Regions from separate parts of the Streptomyces sp. MMBL 11-1 genome, predicted to be linked through region 2. Evidence: riboswitches for the same ligand, from Rfam matches in the RefSeq annotation. Region 2 holds a riboswitch; each other region holds the start of a gene.

Region 1 (6,196 bases), 4.9 Mb from region 2:
GACCCCCGCCGACCCCGGCCGCGTCGTCCTGCTCACCGCCAGCCACCGGGTCGCGCCCGGCCTGCTGTCCTGGCCGGCCTGGCAGACGCTGCACGCGGCCGACCGGGTCCTCGTCGCCGGTCCTGACCACCCGCAGCTCCCCTACCTCCGCGAGGCGGGCGTGAGCGTCGAGCACGCCACACCCTCCGCCGACGAACTGGTCGCCGACTGCGCGGGCGGCCGGACCGTCGTCGTCCTGGTCGGCGGCGAGGGCGACAGCCGTCTGACGGACGGCCTGGCCCGGCTCGGCGGCTCCGGCCGGGTGGCCATGCCGGACCTGGAACTGCTCCCCGGCTCCTACGACCTGCCCGGGGCCCGCCTCCTGGACCTGGTCCAGGTCATGGACCGCATCCGCCGGGAGTGCCCCTGGACCTCGCGGAAGACACACCGGGGCCTCGCCAAGTACGCCATCGAGGAGGCGTACGAACTGGTCGAGGCGATCGAGGACGGCGACCGGGACGAACTGCGCGAGGAACTCGGCGACGTCCTTCTCCAGGTCGTCTTCCACGCCAGGATCGCCGAGGAGGGCCGCCCGGAGGACGGGGAGGAGCCCTTCGCCATCGACGACGTCGCGGGCGGCCTCGTCGAGAAGCTGATCCACCGCCACCCGCACGTCTTCGGCGACGAGAGCGCCCAGACCCCCGAGGACGTCCACGCGCACTGGCTGCGCACCAAGGCGATCGAGAAGCAGCGGACCTCGGTCACCGAAGGCGTCCCCCTCGGCCAGCCCGGCCTGGCCCTCGCCGCGAAGCTCGCGAGCCGCGTCCGTACGGCGGGCCTCGACGTCCCCCTCCCCACCGGCGACACCATCGGCTACGAGCTGCTCGCCCTCGCCGTCGCCGCCGAGGCGAACGGCACCGACCCGGAGGCCGCCCTGCGCGCCGCGGCCCGCGCCTACCGCGACGCGATCCTGGCGGCGGAGGGTGACGCGGGCCCTCCCGCACCGCGCACGGTCACCGGCACCCCGCCCGATAACGTCGAGGAGTGAACGACACCCCCGCCTGCCCCCGCACCTCCACCGCCCCGGCCGCCCCCGAACTCTTCACCTGGGAGTTCGCCACCGACCCCTACCCCGCCTACGCCTGGCTCCGCGAGCACCGCCCCGTGCACCGCACCGCGCTGCCCAGCGGGGTCGAGGCCTGGCTCGTGACCCGGTACGCGGACGCCAAGGAGGCGCTCGCCGACGCGCGGCTCTCCAAGAACCCGGCCCACCACGCCGAGTCGCCGCACGCCAAGGGGAAGACGGGGATCCCGGGGGAGCGCAAGGCGGAGCTGATGACGCATCTGCTCAACATCGACCCCCCGGACCACACCCGGCTGCGCCGGCTCGTGTCCAAGGCGTTCACCCCGCGCCGGGTCGCGGAGTTCGCGCCCCGCGTGCAGGAGCTGACGGACCGGCTCATCGACGACTTCGTGGAGAAGGGGAACGCCGACCTCATCCACGACTTCGCCTTCCCCCTCCCCATCTACGCCATCTGCGACCTGCTCGGCGTCCCCGAGGAGGACCAGGACGACTTCCGGGACTGGGCGGGCATGATGATCCGGCACGGCGGCGGGCCGCGCGGCGGGGTCGCCCGGTCGGTGAAGAAGATGCGCGGCTACCTCGCCGAACTCATCCACCGCAAGAGGGAGAACCCCGGCGACGACCTGATCTCCGGGCTGATCCGGGCCAGCGACCACGGCGAGCACCTCACGGAGAACGAGGCGGCAGCCATGGCGTTCATCCTGCTGTTCGCCGGGTTCGAGACGACGGTCAACCTCATCGGCAACGGGACCTACGCGCTCCTGCGCCACCCCGAGCAGCGCGCCCGGCTGGAGGCCTCCCTGGCGGCGGGGGAGGAGGCGCTGCTGGCCACCGGCATCGAGGAGCTGCTCCGCTTCGACGGGCCGGTGGAGATGGCGACCTGGCGGTACGCCACCGAGGCGCTGACCCTGGGCGGCGAGGAGATCGCCGCCGGGGACCCCGTACTCGTGGTGCTGGCGGCGGCCGACCGCGACCCGGAGCGGTTCACGGATCCGGACACGCTGGACCTTGCGCGGCGTGACAATCAGCACCTCGGCTACGGGCACGGCATCCACTACTGCCTGGGGGCGCCGCTGGCCCGGCTGGAGGGACAGACCGCGCTGACCACTCTGCTCAGACGCCTTCCTGACCTGCGGCTTACGGGCGAACCTGGCGATTTGCGCTGGCGCGGCGGGCTCATCATGCGTGGACTGCGCACCCTTCCGGTCGCGTTCGAGCCGGGTGCCCGGACCGAAAAAAGTGACACAGTGTCAACTCTGTGACTTTCACGTGATCTGCGCTGCATCGACTTGTGACACACGTTCGAGTCCCGCTAGGTTCACGGTTCGACGCGTCGGTCGCACCTTGCTCACGCGTCACTTGGGCGCCGAAGCAGGCACGGAATCCGCTGTGCGGCGCTCAGGCCACTCGCTTGTCAGTCGCACGGAAGGCATACCCATGGGCTCCGCGAACGGCAGACACCGCCGCCCTCGCCAGGCACCCGCCCTCATCGTCGCCGCGGGCGTGACGGGATCGGCCATCGCCATCCCGCTGCTCGGCGCCGGCGGCGCGCACGCGGCCGAGGCCACCACCTGGGACCGGGTCGCGGAGTGCGAGAGCGGCGGCATGTGGAGCGCCGATCTCGGCAACGGCTACTACGGCGGGCTCCAGTTCTCGCAGGAGACCTGGTCGGCGTACGGCGGCACGGAGTTCGCGCCCCGCGCCGACCTCGCCAGCCGCTCGCAGCAGATCTCCGTCGCCGAGAAGGTCCTGGACGACCAGGGCCCGAAGGCGTGGCCCAGCTGTGCGGTGATCTCCGGCCTCGCCGTGGACGGCGGCCTGCCCGGCGTCGACCCGGGCACCTCGCCGTCCACCGATCCGTCGGCGGACCCCTCGGCGGACCCCTCGGCCGATCCGACCTCCCCGCCGACCGGCGAAGCGGATACAACCGGTGAATCCGGTGAATCCGGCGAGTCCGGTGAATCCCCCAAGGGTGAGAAGCGTGATGAAGCGGACAAGAGCGGTAAGGGTGACGCGGAGAAGGAGAGCGAGGCTTCCGACTCCTCGGTGACGCCCTCCGCCCCGCCCGCCTCCGGCGCCCCCGACGCCTCGGACCCCTCCACCGCCCCCGACGCCTCGACGGGCGGGGAGGGCAAGGGAGGCAAGCACCGGGGCACCCCCGCGCCCGAGGAGGCCGACGCGGGCCAGGAGAACGGTCCCCGTGAGTCCGGCCGGCACGCCTCGCGCGGTGACGGCGACGCGCGGGACGGCGGCGCGGTGTCCGCCGACGGGTACACGGTGCGGCCCGGGGACAGCCTCTGGGCGATCGCCGACACGCAGGAGCTTCCCGGCGGCTGGACCGGCCTGTACGAGACGAACAAGAGCGTCCTGGGCTCCGACCCGGACCTGATCCTGCCCGGCCAGCACCTGGACCTGGGCCTGGATCCGAGCGCTGACCCGAGTACGGACAAGGGTGCGGACGAGGGCGCGGACCGGCCCGCGCCGACGGGTGCCGAGACGCCCGCCGGCAACTGATCGAATTCGGGAAAACACCCCGAAAAGACGGGTAGTTAAGAGACCTATGTCCACTTTTGCGTAAGTGAGACATGGGTCTCTTTGCTTCAACTCGCGCGTCTCGTCCGGCCGGTCCGGGCGCAACGCCCCCGACCTGCGGAAACGGTGCGCCGGCCACGGCGAGTTCGGGTTGATTGCCCCCTATGTCCATCTTTGAATGTCGGGGTTGCCTGTGTTTACGGTCGGAGCCGCTCGCACCGCGGGCCCCGTCGACCGTCACGCCGAATCCTGCCGTCGGTCGAAGGGAACAGACGCGTAAGCGCCGTAGGCAGGAGCGGGGGACCCAGGTAAGCCGCCGGGTCCGGACGCCTCGTCGAACCGACGGGGGCGTACGGGGCCGGCTAGGGGTGAAGTCGCGAGCAGCACCGTGCGACCGGGCAACTCATCAGCCCGAACCCGACAGCTCACCTCGTAGGCGTCGGTGAGGAGATTCGTTCCATGCTGCTGAACAGCAAGGGCAAGCACCGCCGCCCGTCCAAGGCCACCCGTATCGCCACCCTCGCGGGCGTCACCGGCGCCGCGATCGCCGTCCCGCTGATGGGTGCGACCAACGCCTCCGCCGCCTCCGTCGAGACCTGGGACGCCGTCGCCCAGTGCGAGTCCGGCGGCAACTGGTCCATCAACACCGGCAACGGCTACTACGGCGGACTGCAGTTCTCGCAGTCCAGCTGGGCCGCCGCCGGCGGTACTCAGTACGCCCCCCGTGCCGACCTGGCCTCCAAGGACCAGCAGATCGCCACCGCCGAGAAGCTCCTCGACATGCAGGGTCCGGGCGCCTGGGCCTGCGCCGGCGCGGGCGGCCTCACCAACGACGGTGTGGACCCGGGCGTGAACACCGGCTCCGGCTCCGGCGAGAGCAAGCCCGAGCAGGCGCAGCCCGAGCGTCAGGCCGAGCAGCCCACCACGCGCTCCGAGCAGCGCACCGCTCCGCAGGCCGAGAAGAAGGCCGAGAGCAAGAAGACCGTCACCACCCCGACCGGCGAGAAGGTCCAGAAGGGTGACGGCGAGTACAAGGTCGAGGCCGGCGACACGCTGAGCAGCATCGCCGAGGCGGAAGACGTCAAGGGCGGCTGGAGCAAGCTCTTCGAGCTCAACGACGACATCGTCAAGGACGCCGACCTGATCTTCCCGGGTCAGCAGCTCCACCTGAAGTAACCGCCGTCTCTCCTCCCCGGAGGAGAAGCGTCCGGCGGCACTTCTCCTCGCACGGCTTCCCGGCCCGGCGCGCTCGTATCCCCGGCGCGCCGGGCCGGACTTTTCGTGAGCGGCGGGCGCCGGTGAACCCGCATGCGTTCACCTCTTGTTGTTACCGCTCAGTAGATTTCTAGAGTTTTGTCCCGTGATGCAGGCCCTTGGGTCCTTTTTCGTCCCAGGAGGCGGGCGGTCGGCTGGCCGACGCGGCCGGGCCCGATAGGCTCGTGTCGCAAGGCCACAGTGACCCTGCACAACCAGTGTCAGATCCCAGAAGGAGATGCCTCGTGCCGTCCATCGACGTCGTCGTAGCCAGGGAAATCCTCGACTCCCGGGGAAACCCCACGGTCGAGGTCGAGGTTGGCCTCGACGACGGCAGCACGGGCCGTGCTGCTGTTCCGTCCGGCGCCTCCACCGGTGCGTTCGAGGCCATTGAGCTTCGCGACGGTGACCCCAACCGCTACATGGGCAAGGGCGTCGAGAAGGCCGTCCTCGCCGTCATCGAGCAGATCGGCCCGGAGCTCGTCGGGTACGACGCCACCGAGCAGCGCCTCATCGACCAGGCGATGTTCGACCTGGACGCCACCGAGAACAAGGCCTCGCTCGGCGCGAACGCCATCCTCGGCGTCTCGCTGGCCGTCGCGCACGCCGCCTCCGAGGCGTCCGACCTGCCGCTCTTCCGCTACCTCGGCGGCCCGAACGCGCACCTGCTGCCCGTTCCGATGATGAACATCCTGAACGGCGGCTCGCACGCCGACTCCAACGTGGACATCCAGGAGTTCATGATCGCCCCGATCGGCGCGGAGTCCTTCTCCGAGGCCCTGCGCTGGGGCGCGGAGGTCTACCACACGCTGAAGAAGGTCCTCAAGACCAAGGGCCTGTCCACCGGACTCGGTGACGAGGGCGGCTTCGCCCCGAACCTGGAGTCCAACCGCGCCGCCCTGGACCTCATCGTCGAGGCCATCAAGGAGGCCGGTTACGTCCCGGGCCGCGACATCGCGCTCGCGCTCGACGTCGCCGCGTCCGAGTTCTACAAGGACGGCGTCTACGAGTTCGAGGGCAAGTCCCGCTCGGCCGCCGAGATGACCGAGTACTACGAGGAGCTCGTCTCCGCGTACCCGCTGGTCTCCATCGAGGACCCGCTGTACGAGGACGACTGGGCCGGCTGGAAGGTCATCACCGACCGCATCGGGGCCAAGGTCCAGATCGTCGGCGACGACCTCTTCGTCACCAACCCCGAGCGCCTGGCCCGCGGCATCGAGGAGGGCTCCGCCAACGCCCTGCTCGTCAAGGTCAACCAGATCGGTTCGCTGACCGAGACCCTGGACGCCGTCGAGCTGGCCCAGCGCAACGGCTTCAAGTGCATGATGTCGCACCGCTCCGGCGAGA
Region 2 (6,196 bases):
TCCCTGCCCGGCGGGCCGTGGCCGCGGTGGTGGGTGGTGGCGGCCGGGTCCCTGCTCGGGTTCGCGGCGCATCTGGCCGACACGCTCCCGGACATCGCGGCGGACCGGGCGGCCGGGGTCCGGGGGCTCCCGCACCGGCTGGGCGTCAGGGGGACCCGGCTGCTGCTGCCGGTGCCGCTGCTCGGCGCCACGGCCGTGCTGGCGTTCGGGCCGCCGGGGCCGGTGGGCACCGGGGGTGCGACGGCGCTCGTCCTGGCCGGTGCGGCGTCGCTCGCGGGTCCGGCGCTCGGCCGCCGGTGGCGCAAGGCCGCCCTGGCGGGAGCGGTGGCCGTGGCGGCGGTGGATCTCGCGCTGCTGCTGGCCAGAGGAGCCGCGGGGGCCTGAACGGGCCCACCGCATCACCGATCTGACGCAGCGTCAACCAAGGCATCCGAATGACATGGCCATGCGAAGACCGTTGACAAAGCAGAAGCTGAGCAGAAATCTATGAACCTCTCACCGCAAAAGATTGACTTGTCGGCTCAAATATTGTGGAAGCAGAGGGCATCATGAGATGGAAACGACTCTTCGGACCGTCGATCACCGGGCTGCTGATAGCCGCAATGGTCTCCGTCGGGCTCCTGCCCGTGACCGCGAGCGCGGCTGAGGCCACCGATCTGGCCCGGGGCAAACCCGTCGTCGCCAGCGGGTCGCACGGTGGGTTCTCCGCCGCCAACGCCAACGACGGCAACGTCAACAGCTACTGGGAGTCGAACGGGCTGCCGGCCGACCTCACGGTGAAGCTCGGCGCCGACGCGGACCTGGAGTCCGTGGTGGTCAAGCTCAATCCCGATCCGATCTGGGGCAGCCGGACCCAGGACATCCAGGTGCTCGGACGGACCCAGGACGGCACCGCGTTCACCTCGCTCCGGGCCCGCGCCGGCTACGCGTTCCACCCGGCCGGCAACCAGAACACGGTGACCATCCCGGTGGCCGGCCGGGTCGCCGACCTCCAGCTCAGGTTCTTCGCGAACACCGGGGCGCCCGGCGCGCAGATCGGCGAGATCCAGGTCCGGGGGACGGCCGCGCCCCACCCGGACCTCACCGTGAGCGCTCTGTCCTGGAGCCCCTCGTCCCCGTCCGAGACGGACGACATCACCATCGACGGGACCGTCCGCAACACCGGTTCGGCCCCCTCCCCCGCGACGACCGTCAACGTGAGCCTGGGCGGCGTGGCCGTGGGCAGCGCGCCGGTCGGTCCGCTCGCCGCGGGAGCCTCGGCCCCGGTCTCGGTCGGGGTCGGCAAGCGGCCGCAGGGCTCGTACACCGTCTCGGCGCTGGTGGACCCGACCGACACGGTCGTCGAGTCGGACAACGCCAACAACAGCCGGACCACCGCCTCCCCGCTGGTGGTCGGACAGAGCCCCGGCCCCGACCTGGAGGTCCGCTCCATCGCCTCCAGCCCGGCCGACCCGGCCGTCGGCGCGGCGGTCACCTTCGCCGTGACGGTGCGCAACCGCGGCACCAGCGCGGTGAACGCGGGCACCGTCACCCGCCTGACCGTCGGTTCCACCACGCTCAACGGCACCACACCGGCCATCGCCGCGGGCGCGACCGCGAACGTCACGATCGACGGCAACTGGACGGCGGCGAGCGGCGGCGCGACGCTGACCGCCACCGCCGATGCCACGAACCAGGTGGCGGAGACCAACGAGACCAACAACGTCTTCGCCCGTTCCCTCGTGGTCGGACGCGGCGCGGCCGTGCCGTACACCGAACTGGAGGCGGAGAAGGCCGCTTACCGGGGCACGCTGCTGCGGTCCGACGCCGAGCGCACCTTCGGGCACACCAACTTCGCCACCGAGTCCTCCGGCCGCGAGTCGGTGCGGCTCGACGCCACCGGTGAGTTCGTGGAGTTCACCTCGACCGCCCCGTCGAACTCCGTCGTCGTACGCAACTCCGTTCCGGACGCGCCGGGCGGTGGCGGCCGGGAGACGACCATCAGCCTGTACGCCGACGGCGAGTTCGTCCGCAAGCTCGACCTCTCCTCGAAGCACAGCTGGCTGTACGGGAACACCGACAGCCCCGAAGGGCTCACCAACATCCCCGGCGGCGACGCCCGACGGCTGTTCGACGAGTCCCACGCCCTGCTCACGCGGACCTACCCGGCGGGAACGAAGTTCCGTCTCCAGCGGGACGCGAGCGACAACGCCGCCTTCCACGTCATCGACCTGATCGACCTGGAGCAGGTGGCGGCGCCCTCGTCGCAGCCCTCGGGGTGCGTGTCCATCACGGCCTACGGCGCGGTGGCGAACGACGGGATCGACGACACGGCCGCGATCCAGCGCGCGGTGACGGCGAACCAGAGCGGTGAGATCGGCTGCGTGTGGATTCCGGCCGGGCAGTGGCGCCAGGAGCAGAAGATCCTCACGGACGACCCGCTCGACCGGGGCCAGTGGAACCAGGTCGGCATCCGTGACGTGACGGTCCGGGGCGCGGGCATGTGGCACTCCCGGCTCTACACCCTCACGCCGCCGCACGAGGCGGGCGGGATCAACCACCCGCACGAGGGCAACTTCGGTTTCGACATCGACGACAACACGCAAATCTCCGACATCGCCATCTTCGGCTCCGGCACCATTCGCGGCGGCGACGGCAACCACGAGGGCGGCGTCGCGCTCAACGGCCGGTTCGGCAAGAACACGAAGATCAGCAACGTCTGGATCGAACACGCCAACGTGGGCGTCTGGGCCGGTCGCGACTACACCAACATCCAGGAACTGTGGAACCCGGGCGACGGCGTCGAGTTCACCGGCATGCGGATCCGTAACACCTACGCCGACGGCATCAACCTCGCCAACGGCACCCGCAACTCCACGGTCCACAACTCGTCGTTCCGCAACACCGGCGACGACGCGCTCGCGGTCTGGTCCAGCAAGTACGTCAAGGACCAGTCCGTCGACATCGGCCACGACAACAGCTTCCGCAACAACACCATCCAGCTTCCGTGGCGCGCCAACGGCATCGCGATCTACGGAGGTTACGACAACACGATCGAGAACAACCTGATCTCCGACACGATGAACTACCCGGCCATCATGCTGGCGACCGACCACGACCCGCTGCCGTTCTCCGGGCGGACGCTGATCGCCAACAACGGCCTTCACCGCACCGGTGGAGCCTTCTGGAACGAGGACCAGGAGTTCGGCGCGATCACTCTCTTCCCGCAGAACCTGCCGATCCCCGGCGTCACGATCCGCGACACGGACATCGTCGACTCCACCTATGACGGCATCCAGTTCAAGACGGGCGGCGGCCTGATGCCGGACGTCAGAATCGAGAACGTCCGGATCGACAAGTCCAACAACGGATCCGGCATCCTCGCGATGGGCGGCGCGCGCGGCAACGCGACGCTCACGGACGTGACGATCACCGACTCGCGCGACGGCCATGTACTGATCGAGCCCGGTTCGCAGTTCAGCGTCTCCGGAGCCCCGAACGGGGCACGCGCCGAGCGGTAGTCCGCGGCACGGTTCCCGGGCCGGCGGACCACCGCGGGCCCGGGAACACCCGTTCCTCCCGGATGACGCAGCCGGCCGTAGTTGCCGGTGGGTCACGAGAAACCCGGGGGTGACTTCTTGGCGCGCCCGAGGGCCCCGGACCTGGGGTCCGGGGCCCTCGGGGGACGGAGGATCAGTAGGCGCCGAAGACGTTGTCGATCGAGCCGTACCGGTCCGCGGCGTAGTTGCACGCGGCCGTGATGTTGGCCACCGGGTCGTAACTGTCGGTCGAGGTGCCGGGCACGTGGTAGGCCTGGAAGGTCGGGTCGATGACCTGGAGCAGCCCCTTGGACGGGGTGCCCTTGGCCGCGTTGGAGTCCCAGTTGTTGATCGCGGCCGGGTTGCCCGAGGACTCGCGCATGATGTTGCGGTGAATGCCCTCGTAGGTGCCGGGGATGCCCTGTTCGGCCATGACCGCCAGCGACTCCTTGATCCAGCCGTCGAGGTCGTTCGTGTACGTGACGGCCTTCTCGGCGGCCGGGGCGGCCTTCGCCACGGGGGCGGCGTCGACGCGCTCCGAACGGTCGGCGCGGTCCGCCTCGGCGCCGCGCGCGGCGGACGGCGAAGCCTTGGCGGCCTTGCCCGCCGTGTCGCCCGAAGAGGCCTCGGCCTTGATTCCGAGGGTCAGCTTGATACCCGGGTGAATAAGGTCGGGATTCTCTCCGACGATCTTCCGGTTGCCTTCGTACAGCTTCTCCCAGCCGCCACTGACGGAATATTCACGGGCGATCTTGGAAAGCGTTTCACCGGCCACCACGGAATGCTGGGCAGGGGCGGCACGCAGGACGGAATTCGCCTGCGCGGACACCGGGGCGGACGCCACGGCCTGCTGCGGCGCGGCGGCGGGCGCGGGGGCCGCGAAGGCACTGGTGGCGCCGATCACCGGAAGGGCCAGGACGGCCCCGCCGGTGGTCACGGCGGCCAGGCCGCGGCGCAGCGAGGGGGACTGGGGACGACGGTGCTTACCCTGTGCGGGCATGGGGGATTTCCTCTCCGGCGCCTGCGAGGTGAGCTGTCGGGTTCAGACGGGAGATGTCTGGCCGCACGCTCGTGCGGCTTCACCCCAAGCCGTTCCGGTGACGGATCGGCGACTTACCTGGGTCCCCCGCTCCTGCCGTACGTGAGTGGGTTTCGGATTCCCGGACGGCGGCAGGATTCGGCGTTCCATCCGGATTGACGGTGACCGTAGGCGAGAAACGCCGAACAGAACAAGCCCCGCATTCCGGATTCCCCTTTTCACGCAAGATCGAGTGATGGAATTACCGGATCGGGCCACTCCGTCACGGCGTCAACTTTCTTCGCACGGAAGGGAACCGACACCTCCGCTTCCCCGTCCGCCCCCTCGGACGTGACGCTCACCACTCCCTCGCGGTGGCGGTGAAAACCGGGTCAAGCAAATGCCTCAAAGAGGCCCAACAAGCCCTTTGGGAAACATGAAGGCAAAAGAAGCAAATCGACCATATCGGTATAGCAAAACGGATTAATCGGGCACTCTAGGCGGGGCCGGTCGAGGGGCCCGCGAGGCGATCGCTTACGGTGTGCGGTGGAGACTAGTAAGCCAACCCTTACCTCCGACGTACGCTGTACCTGCCCGCGTTCGCCCGCCCCGAAGGATCACCACGCCATGACACGCCCCGTCCGCGTCGCCATTGTCGGAGCCGGCCCCGCCGGTATCTACGCTGCGGACGCGCTGCTCAAATCCGAGGTCTGCCAGGACCCGGGGGTCTCCATCGACCTCTTCGAGCGCATGCCCGCGCCCTTCGGCCTGATCCGCTACGGGGTGGCCCCCGACCACCCGCGGATCAAGGGCATCGTCAAGGCCCTGCACCAGGTGCTGGACAAGCCCCAGATCCGGCTCTTCGGAAATGTCAGCTACCCGCACGACATCGGCCTGGACGACCTGCGGTCGTTCTACGACGCGGTGATCTTCTCCACCGGCGCCGAGGCCGACCGGGCGCTCGACGTTCCCGGCATCCAGCTGGACGGCTCCTACGGCGCGGCCGAGTTCGTCTCCTGGTACGACGGGCACCCCGAGGTCCCGCGCACCTGGCCGCTCACCGCGGAGAAGGTCGCCGTGCTCGGCGTCGGGAACGTGGCGCTGGACGTGGCCCGCGTCCTGGCCAAGACGGCGGACGAGCTGCTGCCCACCGAGATCCCGGACAACGTGTACCAGGGCCTCAAGGAGAACAAGGCGCTGGAGGTGCACGTGTTCGGGCGGCGCGGCCCCGCGCAGGCCAAGTTCAGCCCGATGGAGCTGCGGGAGCTGGACCACTCCCCCAACATCGAGGTCATCGTCAACCCCGAGGACATCGAGTACGACGAGGGCTCCATCGCGACCCGCCGGGAGAACAAGCAGGCCAACATGGTCGCGCAGACCCTGGAGAACTGGGCGATCCGCGACGTCGGCGACCGCCCGCACAAGCTGTACCTGCACTTCTTCGAGTCCCCCGTCGAGATCCTCGGCGACGACGGCAAGGTCGTGGCGCTGCGCACCGAGCGCACCGAGCTGGACGGCACCGGCAACGTCCGGGGCACCGGTCGGTTCACCGACTGGGACGTGCAGAGCGTCTACCGCGCCGTCGGCTACTACTCGGAGGAGCTGCCCAAGCTTCCCTTCGACGTGGCCTCCGGCACCGTGCCGCACGAGGCGGGCCGCG
Region 3 (6,196 bases), 1.6 Mb from region 2:
CTCGACCCGTCCGAAGCGGGCCGAGGGGACCCGCCCGGACAGCGTCCGCGACACCATCGACGGAAACATCCGAGGAACGGGAACTTCGCCAGGTGCCGGTGCGCTTGCTTAGAGTGGCAGGTCTGGCAGGAAGTCCAGTATCGCGATCGAAGGGACGTACATGCCCATGGGTCACACGGCCACCGCACAGGCCGGCTCCGGCGGCTTGACAGCGACCGAGCACCGCCTGGCCAACGGCCTGCGTGTGGTGCTCTCCGAGGACCATCTGACCCCGGTCGCCGCGGTCTGCCTCTGGTACGACGTCGGCTCGCGCCACGAGGTCAAGGGACGCACCGGTCTGGCTCACCTCTTCGAGCACCTGATGTTCCAGGGCTCGGGTCAGGTGAAGGGGAACGGCCACTTCGAGCTCGTCCAGGGAGCCGGCGGCTCGCTCAACGGGACGACCAGCTTCGAGCGGACCAATTACTTCGAGACCATGCCCACCCACCAGGTGGAGCTGGCGCTCTGGCTCGAAGCCGACCGGATGGGCTCCCTCCTCGCCGCACTCGACGAGGAGTCCATGGAGAACCAGCGCGACGTCGTCAAGAACGAACGCCGCCAGCGTTACGACAACGTGCCCTACGGCACCGCGTTCGAGAAGCTGACCGCCCTCTCCTACCCCGAGGGCCACCCGTACCACCACACCCCGATCGGCTCCATGGCCGACCTGGACGCGGCCACGCTGGAGGACGCCCGCGCGTTCTTCCGTACGTACTACGCGCCCAACAACGCGGTGATCTCGGTCGTCGGCGACATCGACCCCGAGCAGACCCTCGCCTGGATCGAGAAGTACTTCGGCTCCATCCCCTCCCACGACGGCAAGCAGCCGCCGCGCGACGGGACGCTGCCCGGCATCATCGGCGAGCAGCTGCGCGAAGTGGTCCACGAGGAGGTCCCGGCGCGCGCCCTGATGGCCGCCTACCGGCTCCCCCACGACGGCACCCGCGCCTGTGACGCCGCCGACCTGGCGCTCACCGTGCTGGGCGGCGGCGAGTCCTCCCGGCTGCACAACCGCCTGGTCCGCCGCGACCGTACGGCGGTGGCGGCCGGTTTCGGGCTGCTGCGGCTCGCCGGGGCGCCCTCGCTGGGCTGGCTGGACGTGAAGACGTCCGGCGGTGTCGAGGTGGAGACGGTCGAGGCCGCGGTCGACGAGGAGCTCGCCCGGTTCGCCGCCGAGGGGCCCACGCCCGAGGAAATGGAGCGGGCGCAGGCGCAGTTGGAGCGCGAGTGGCTGGACCGGCTGGGGACGGTCGCCGGCCGCGCCGACGAACTGTGCCGCTACGCGGTCCTGTTCGGTGACCCGCAGCTCGCCCTGAGCGCCGTGGGCCGCGTCCTGGACATCACCGCGGAGGAGGTGCGCGCGGCGGCCGAGGCCGCCCTGCGGCCCGACAACCGGGCGGTGCTGGTGTACGAACCCATCGAGCCGGCCGACGAGGCCGACGGGTCCGACGAGGGCACGGCAGCCACCGAGGGCACCGACGCGCACGAGGGGGCGGACAAGTGAGCGACGCCGCCGCGACTGGAGTAGCCATGGAGTACCACCCGCAGCCCAGGCCCGGCACGGCCCGCCCCTGGGCCTTCCCGGCGCCCGAGCGCGGCGCCCTGCCCAACGGGCTGACCGTGCTGCGCTGCCACCGCCCCGGCCAGCAGGTCGTCGCGGTGGAGATCTTCCTGGACGCGCCCCTGGAGGCGGAGCCCGAGGGCCTGGACGGCGTGGCCACGATCATGTCGCGGGCGCTCTCCGAGGGCACCGACAAGCACAGCGCCGAGGAGTTCGCCGCCGAGCTGGAGCGCTGCGGCGCCACGCTCGACGCGCACGCCGACCACCCCGGCGTCCGGGTGTCCCTGGAGGTTCCGGCCTCCCGGCTGGCCAAGGCCCTCGGGCTGGTCGCCGAGGCGCTGCGGGCCCCCGCCTTCGACGGGAGCGAGATCGAGCGCCTCGTCGGCAACCGCCTCGACGAGATCCCCCACGAGCAGGCCAACCCGTCCCGGCGCGCCGCCAAGCAGCTCTCCAAGGAGCTGTTCCCGGCCGGCGCCCGGATGTCCCGCCCGCGCCTGGGCACCGAGGAGACGGTCCGGCGGATCGACGAGAGGGCCGTGCGCGCCTTCTTCGACGCCCACGTCCGTCCGTCCACCGCGACGGCCGTGATCGTCGGCGACCTGACCGGCATCGACCTGGACGCGCTGTTGGCGGAGACCCTCGGTGACTGGTCGGGCGACGCCGGGCAGGCCCGCCCGGTGCCGCCCATCACCGCGGACGACACCGGCCGCGTGGTCATCGTGGACCGGCCCGGCGCGGTCCAGACCCAGCTGCTGATCGGCCGCATCGGCGCCGACCGGCACGAGCGCGTCTGGCCCGCCCAGGTGCTCGGTACGTACTGCCTGGGCGGCACCCTGACCTCCCGGCTGGACCGGGTGCTGCGCGAGGAGAAGGGGTACACCTACGGGGTGCGCGCCTTCGCCCAGGTGCTGCGTTCCAGCGGCCCCGACTCGGGCGGCGCGGCCATGCTCGCGATCAGCGGCTCGGTGGACACGGAGTCCACCGGACCGGCGCTGGACGACCTCTGGAAGGTCCTGCGGACGCTGGCCGCCGAGGGGCTGACCGACGCCGAGCGCGAGACGGCCGTGCAGAACCTGGTGGGGGTCGCCCCGCTGAAGTTCGAGACCGCCGCCTCCGTCGCGAGCACGCTGGCCGACCAGGTCGAGCAGCACCTCCCCGACGACTACCAGGCCCACCTCTACGCCCGGCTCGCCGAGACGGGCACCGTGGAGGCGACCGCCGCCGTGGTCAGCGCCTTCCCGGTCGACCGGCTGGTCACGGTCCTCGTGGGGGACGCCGCGCGGATCGAGGAGCCGGTGAGGGCCCTCGGCATCGGAGAGGTGTCCGTCGTCACCGGCTGACGCACCTGCGGCACACCGCTGCGAACAGGACCCCGACGAGCGGAAGTTCGTCGGGGTCCTTGCTGTTTGCCCTCTTTGTTCGTTCTATCCCTTTTGGTGAACATTCAGCCTGTCTGCCCTGTGGGATGTGCGACAAATCCCCTGGCCCGTTTGGTGATGGGAAGCCGCCCCGCCTAGCGTCGGCTCGGCTGTCCGCCACCCGTATGCCGCAGCCGCGGCGCCGGGCAGTCATCGCCGAGTCCCCGTCAGGCGCGAGCCTGGGGAGCCGGGGACCCACGCAGTCCCTGGGGTGAATCGGAGGCCAGTGCCGCGAAACCGGCGCGGGCATCCGTAGGAGACCTTCCTGCTCCGAACCCGTCAGCTAACCCGGTAGGCGAGAAGGAAGGAAAGGATCAGCCCCTCCATGGCGTTCACCCGTGCCACCGGGAAGCACCGTGCCCCGAGCCGCCTCACGCGCCGGAGCGCCCGGGCCGTCGGTATCGCGGCTCTGGCCACCGCCGGAGTCCTCGGCTCGCAGGCCTCCCCGGCCCTCGCCGCGGACACCGAGGCCACCGAGGTCGCCGACACCGGCCTCACCCAGACCGTCGCGCTCGACGCCACCCTCGCCGACCAGATCGACGCGCAGGCCCACGCCCAGAAGCAGCAGGCCGAGGCGATCGCGAAGGCGAAGGCCAAGGCCGCCGCGGAGGCCCGCGAGAAGGCGGCCAAGGCGAAGGCGAAGGCGGAGGCCGAGCGGAAGGCCGAGGCCCGCGCCAAGGAGGTCCGCGAGGAGAAGGCCCGTGCCGCCCGCGCCGCCGAGCGCGCCCGGCTGAACGCCTTCCACCTCCCGGTCGCCGGCTCCCACGTCACCACCGGCTACAACGCCGGCGGTTCGCTCTGGTCCTCCGGCAGCCACTCCGGCGTGGACTTCCGGGCCGCCTCCGGCAGCTCCGTCGTCGCGGTCGGCGCCGGCACGGTCGTGGAGGCCGGCTGGGGAGGCGCGTACGGCAACAACATCGTGCTCCGGATGACGGACGGCACGTACACCCAGTACGGCCACCTCTCCTCGATCGGCGTCTCCGTCGGCCAGAGCGTCTCCTCCGGCCAGCAGATCGGCCTCTCCGGCTCCACCGGCAACTCCACCGGCCCGCACCTGCACTTCGAGGCCCGCACCAGCCCCGACTACGGCTCCGACATGGACCCCGTCGGCTACCTGCGCTCCCACGGTCTGAACGTCTGACCCGCCCCGCGCGATACCGCCCGAAGGCCCCGGCACCCGTCGGGGCCTTCGGCGATTTTGGGCCGAGGATATTCATGGATTCCGGTCTGCCATCGGAAATTCCGGCAGATTGCCATAGAGTCACGGAACAGGCGTCGGGCGGCCGCGTTTCGCGGGGATCAAGGCGGAGGTTCGGACATGCGCATTCCCGCGCATTCGGTATGCACGGCAATTCGTGACGACATCGTCTCCGGTGTCCACGAGCGCGGCAGCCGCCTCACCGAGGAGTTGCTGGCCCGCCGCTACGGGGTTTCCCGCGTCCCGGTCCGCGAGGCCCTGCGCACGCTGGAGTCCGAGGGCTTCGTGGTCACCCGCAGGCATGCCGGCGCCTGTGTCGCCGAGCCCACCGCGCAGGAGGCGGCCGACCTCCTGGAGGTGCGGACGCTCCTGGAGCCACTGGGTGCGGAGCGCGCCGCCCAACGCCGCACGGAAGCCCACCTGAAGGTGCTCCGGGGACTGGTCAGGCTGGGCCAGGAGCGGGCCCGCCGGGGCGAGGACGAGGATCTGCGCTCGCTGGGCGGCTGGTTCCACGAGACCCTCGCCCAGGCCTCCGGCAGCCCCGGACTCATCGCGCTTCTTACCCAGCTCCGCCACAAGATCGCCTGGATGTACGCGGTCGAGCAGCCGGCCCGCCCGGTCGACTCCTGGGCCGAGCGCGGCGCGATCGTGGACGCGGTGGCGCGCGGCGACGCGGCGCGGGCGAGGGCGCTGACCGCCCGGCTCGCGGAACGCGCCACCGGGGCCCACCGGCTGCGCCACCCGTACCCGCCGGGGCGGCGCACCGCGCCCGCTCCCCGCGTGAGCACTTCGCAACATGACGTCAACACCGCGCGTGTTCGCCATTAACAAAAGAGCCGTATGGAGAGAGAAGTCCGGCGGGGAATTGTCTGCGCTGCCCGGATCATCGATGCGCGGATCTTTCCCGTCATGACTGTTCGGCTCTTTCCCGAAAGCGAAAGAGCCGTGATCCCTCAAAGGGGTTCACGGCTCTCGCACCTGTCGAATCCGGCAGGGCCGGTTCGCGTGGGTCAGACGGTCTCGGGGAGTTCTTCCAGGCCCTCGGCGACCAGCTTCGCGAGCCGGTCCAGAGCGGCCTCGGCGTCATCCGCGTCGGACGCGAGCACGATCTCCTCGCCGCCCTGCGCGCCCAGACCGAGCACGGCGAGCATGGAGGCGGCGTTCACCGGATCGCCGTCGGCCTTGGCGATCGTCACGGGGACGCCGGAAGCCGTGGCGGCACGGACGAAGATGGAAGCGGGGCGGGCGTGCAGGCCCTCGGCCCAACCGACGTTTACGCGGCGCTCAGCCATGGTTCTGCCCTTCACATATCAACGGTTGTCTAGACCAGTCTCTCATGCAGTGCGTGGTGCTGTGCCCGGCCTCCTGTCCGGCTCGTGCGCCCGGCCTCCTGTCCGCAGCGCTGTACTCCGGTGGCCCGGGTCGGGGCCACCCCAGACTGCCCGGGCGCCGGTCTCTCCGCGACCGGGGCCCCCGCCGTAGGCTTTGCCCATGGAGCCCACGCCGGAGCAGAGTCCGCATCACGCGTACCCCGATCACTGGGAAGCGGACGTGGTGCTCCGCGACGGAGGCACCGCGCGCATCAGGCCGATCACGACGGACGACGCCGAGCGACTGGTCAGCTTCTACGAGCAGGTGTCCGACGAGTCGAAGTACTACCGGTTCTTCGCCCCGTATCCGCGGCTATCCGACCGGGACGTGCACCGCTTCACCCATCACGACTACGTCGACCGGGTGGGACTGGCCGTCACGATCGGCGGCGAGTTCATCGGAACGGTCCGCTACGACCGCATCAACGACCAGGGCCGCCCCGCCTCCGCCCCCGCCGACGAGGCCGAGGTCGCCTTCCTCGTCCAGGACGCCCACCAGGGCCGCGGCGTCGCCTCGGCGCTCCTCGAACACATCGCCGCGGTCGCCCGCGAGCGCGGCATCCGGCGCTTCGCCGCCGAGGTGCTCCCCGCCAACAACAAAATGATCAAG

The links. Region 2 has a riboswitch for cyclic di-AMP ahead of PSQ21_RS34570 (transglycosylase SLT domain-containing protein). Riboswitches for the same ligand answer to the same signal wherever they lie in the genome.
Region 1: linked by a shared signal. The riboswitch ahead of PSQ21_RS12450 (LysM peptidoglycan-binding domain-containing protein) and the one ahead of PSQ21_RS34570 (transglycosylase SLT domain-containing protein) in region 2 are both predicted to bind cyclic di-AMP.
Region 3: linked by a shared signal. The riboswitch ahead of PSQ21_RS27955 (M23 family metallopeptidase) and the one ahead of PSQ21_RS34570 (transglycosylase SLT domain-containing protein) in region 2 are both predicted to bind cyclic di-AMP.

What each region holds. Positions count from the first base shown of each region.
Region 1 covers NZ_CP117709.1:2,911,278-2,917,473, reverse strand. Annotated here, with positions in the region: gene PSQ21_RS12465 (nucleoside triphosphate pyrophosphohydrolase) at 1-1,027, shown strand, start outside; gene PSQ21_RS12460 (cytochrome P450 family protein) at 1,024-2,325, shown strand; gene PSQ21_RS12455 (transglycosylase family protein) at 2,501-3,577, shown strand; cyclic di-AMP (ydaO/yuaA leader) riboswitch at 3,913-4,049, shown strand; gene PSQ21_RS12450 (LysM peptidoglycan-binding domain-containing protein) at 4,055-4,771, shown strand; gene eno (phosphopyruvate hydratase) at 5,095-6,196, shown strand, end outside.
Region 2 covers NZ_CP117709.1:7,816,701-7,822,896, reverse strand. Annotated here, with positions in the region: gene PSQ21_RS34580 (UbiA family prenyltransferase) at 1-384, shown strand, start outside; gene PSQ21_RS34575 (CARDB domain-containing protein) at 549-3,500, shown strand; gene PSQ21_RS34570 (transglycosylase SLT domain-containing protein) at 3,673-4,518, opposite strand; cyclic di-AMP (ydaO/yuaA leader) riboswitch at 4,522-4,680, opposite strand; gene PSQ21_RS34565 (FAD-dependent oxidoreductase) at 5,164-6,196, shown strand, end outside.
Region 3 covers NZ_CP117709.1:6,264,314-6,270,509, forward strand. Annotated here, with positions in the region: gene PSQ21_RS27945 (M16 family metallopeptidase) at 161-1,543, shown strand; gene PSQ21_RS27950 (M16 family metallopeptidase) at 1,570-2,940, shown strand; cyclic di-AMP (ydaO/yuaA leader) riboswitch at 3,163-3,330, shown strand; gene PSQ21_RS27955 (M23 family metallopeptidase) at 3,344-4,159, shown strand; gene PSQ21_RS27960 (GntR family transcriptional regulator) at 4,337-5,044, shown strand; gene PSQ21_RS27965 (HPr family phosphocarrier protein) at 5,227-5,508, opposite strand; gene PSQ21_RS27970 (bifunctional acetate--CoA ligase family protein/GNAT family N-acetyltransferase) at 5,708-6,196, shown strand, end outside.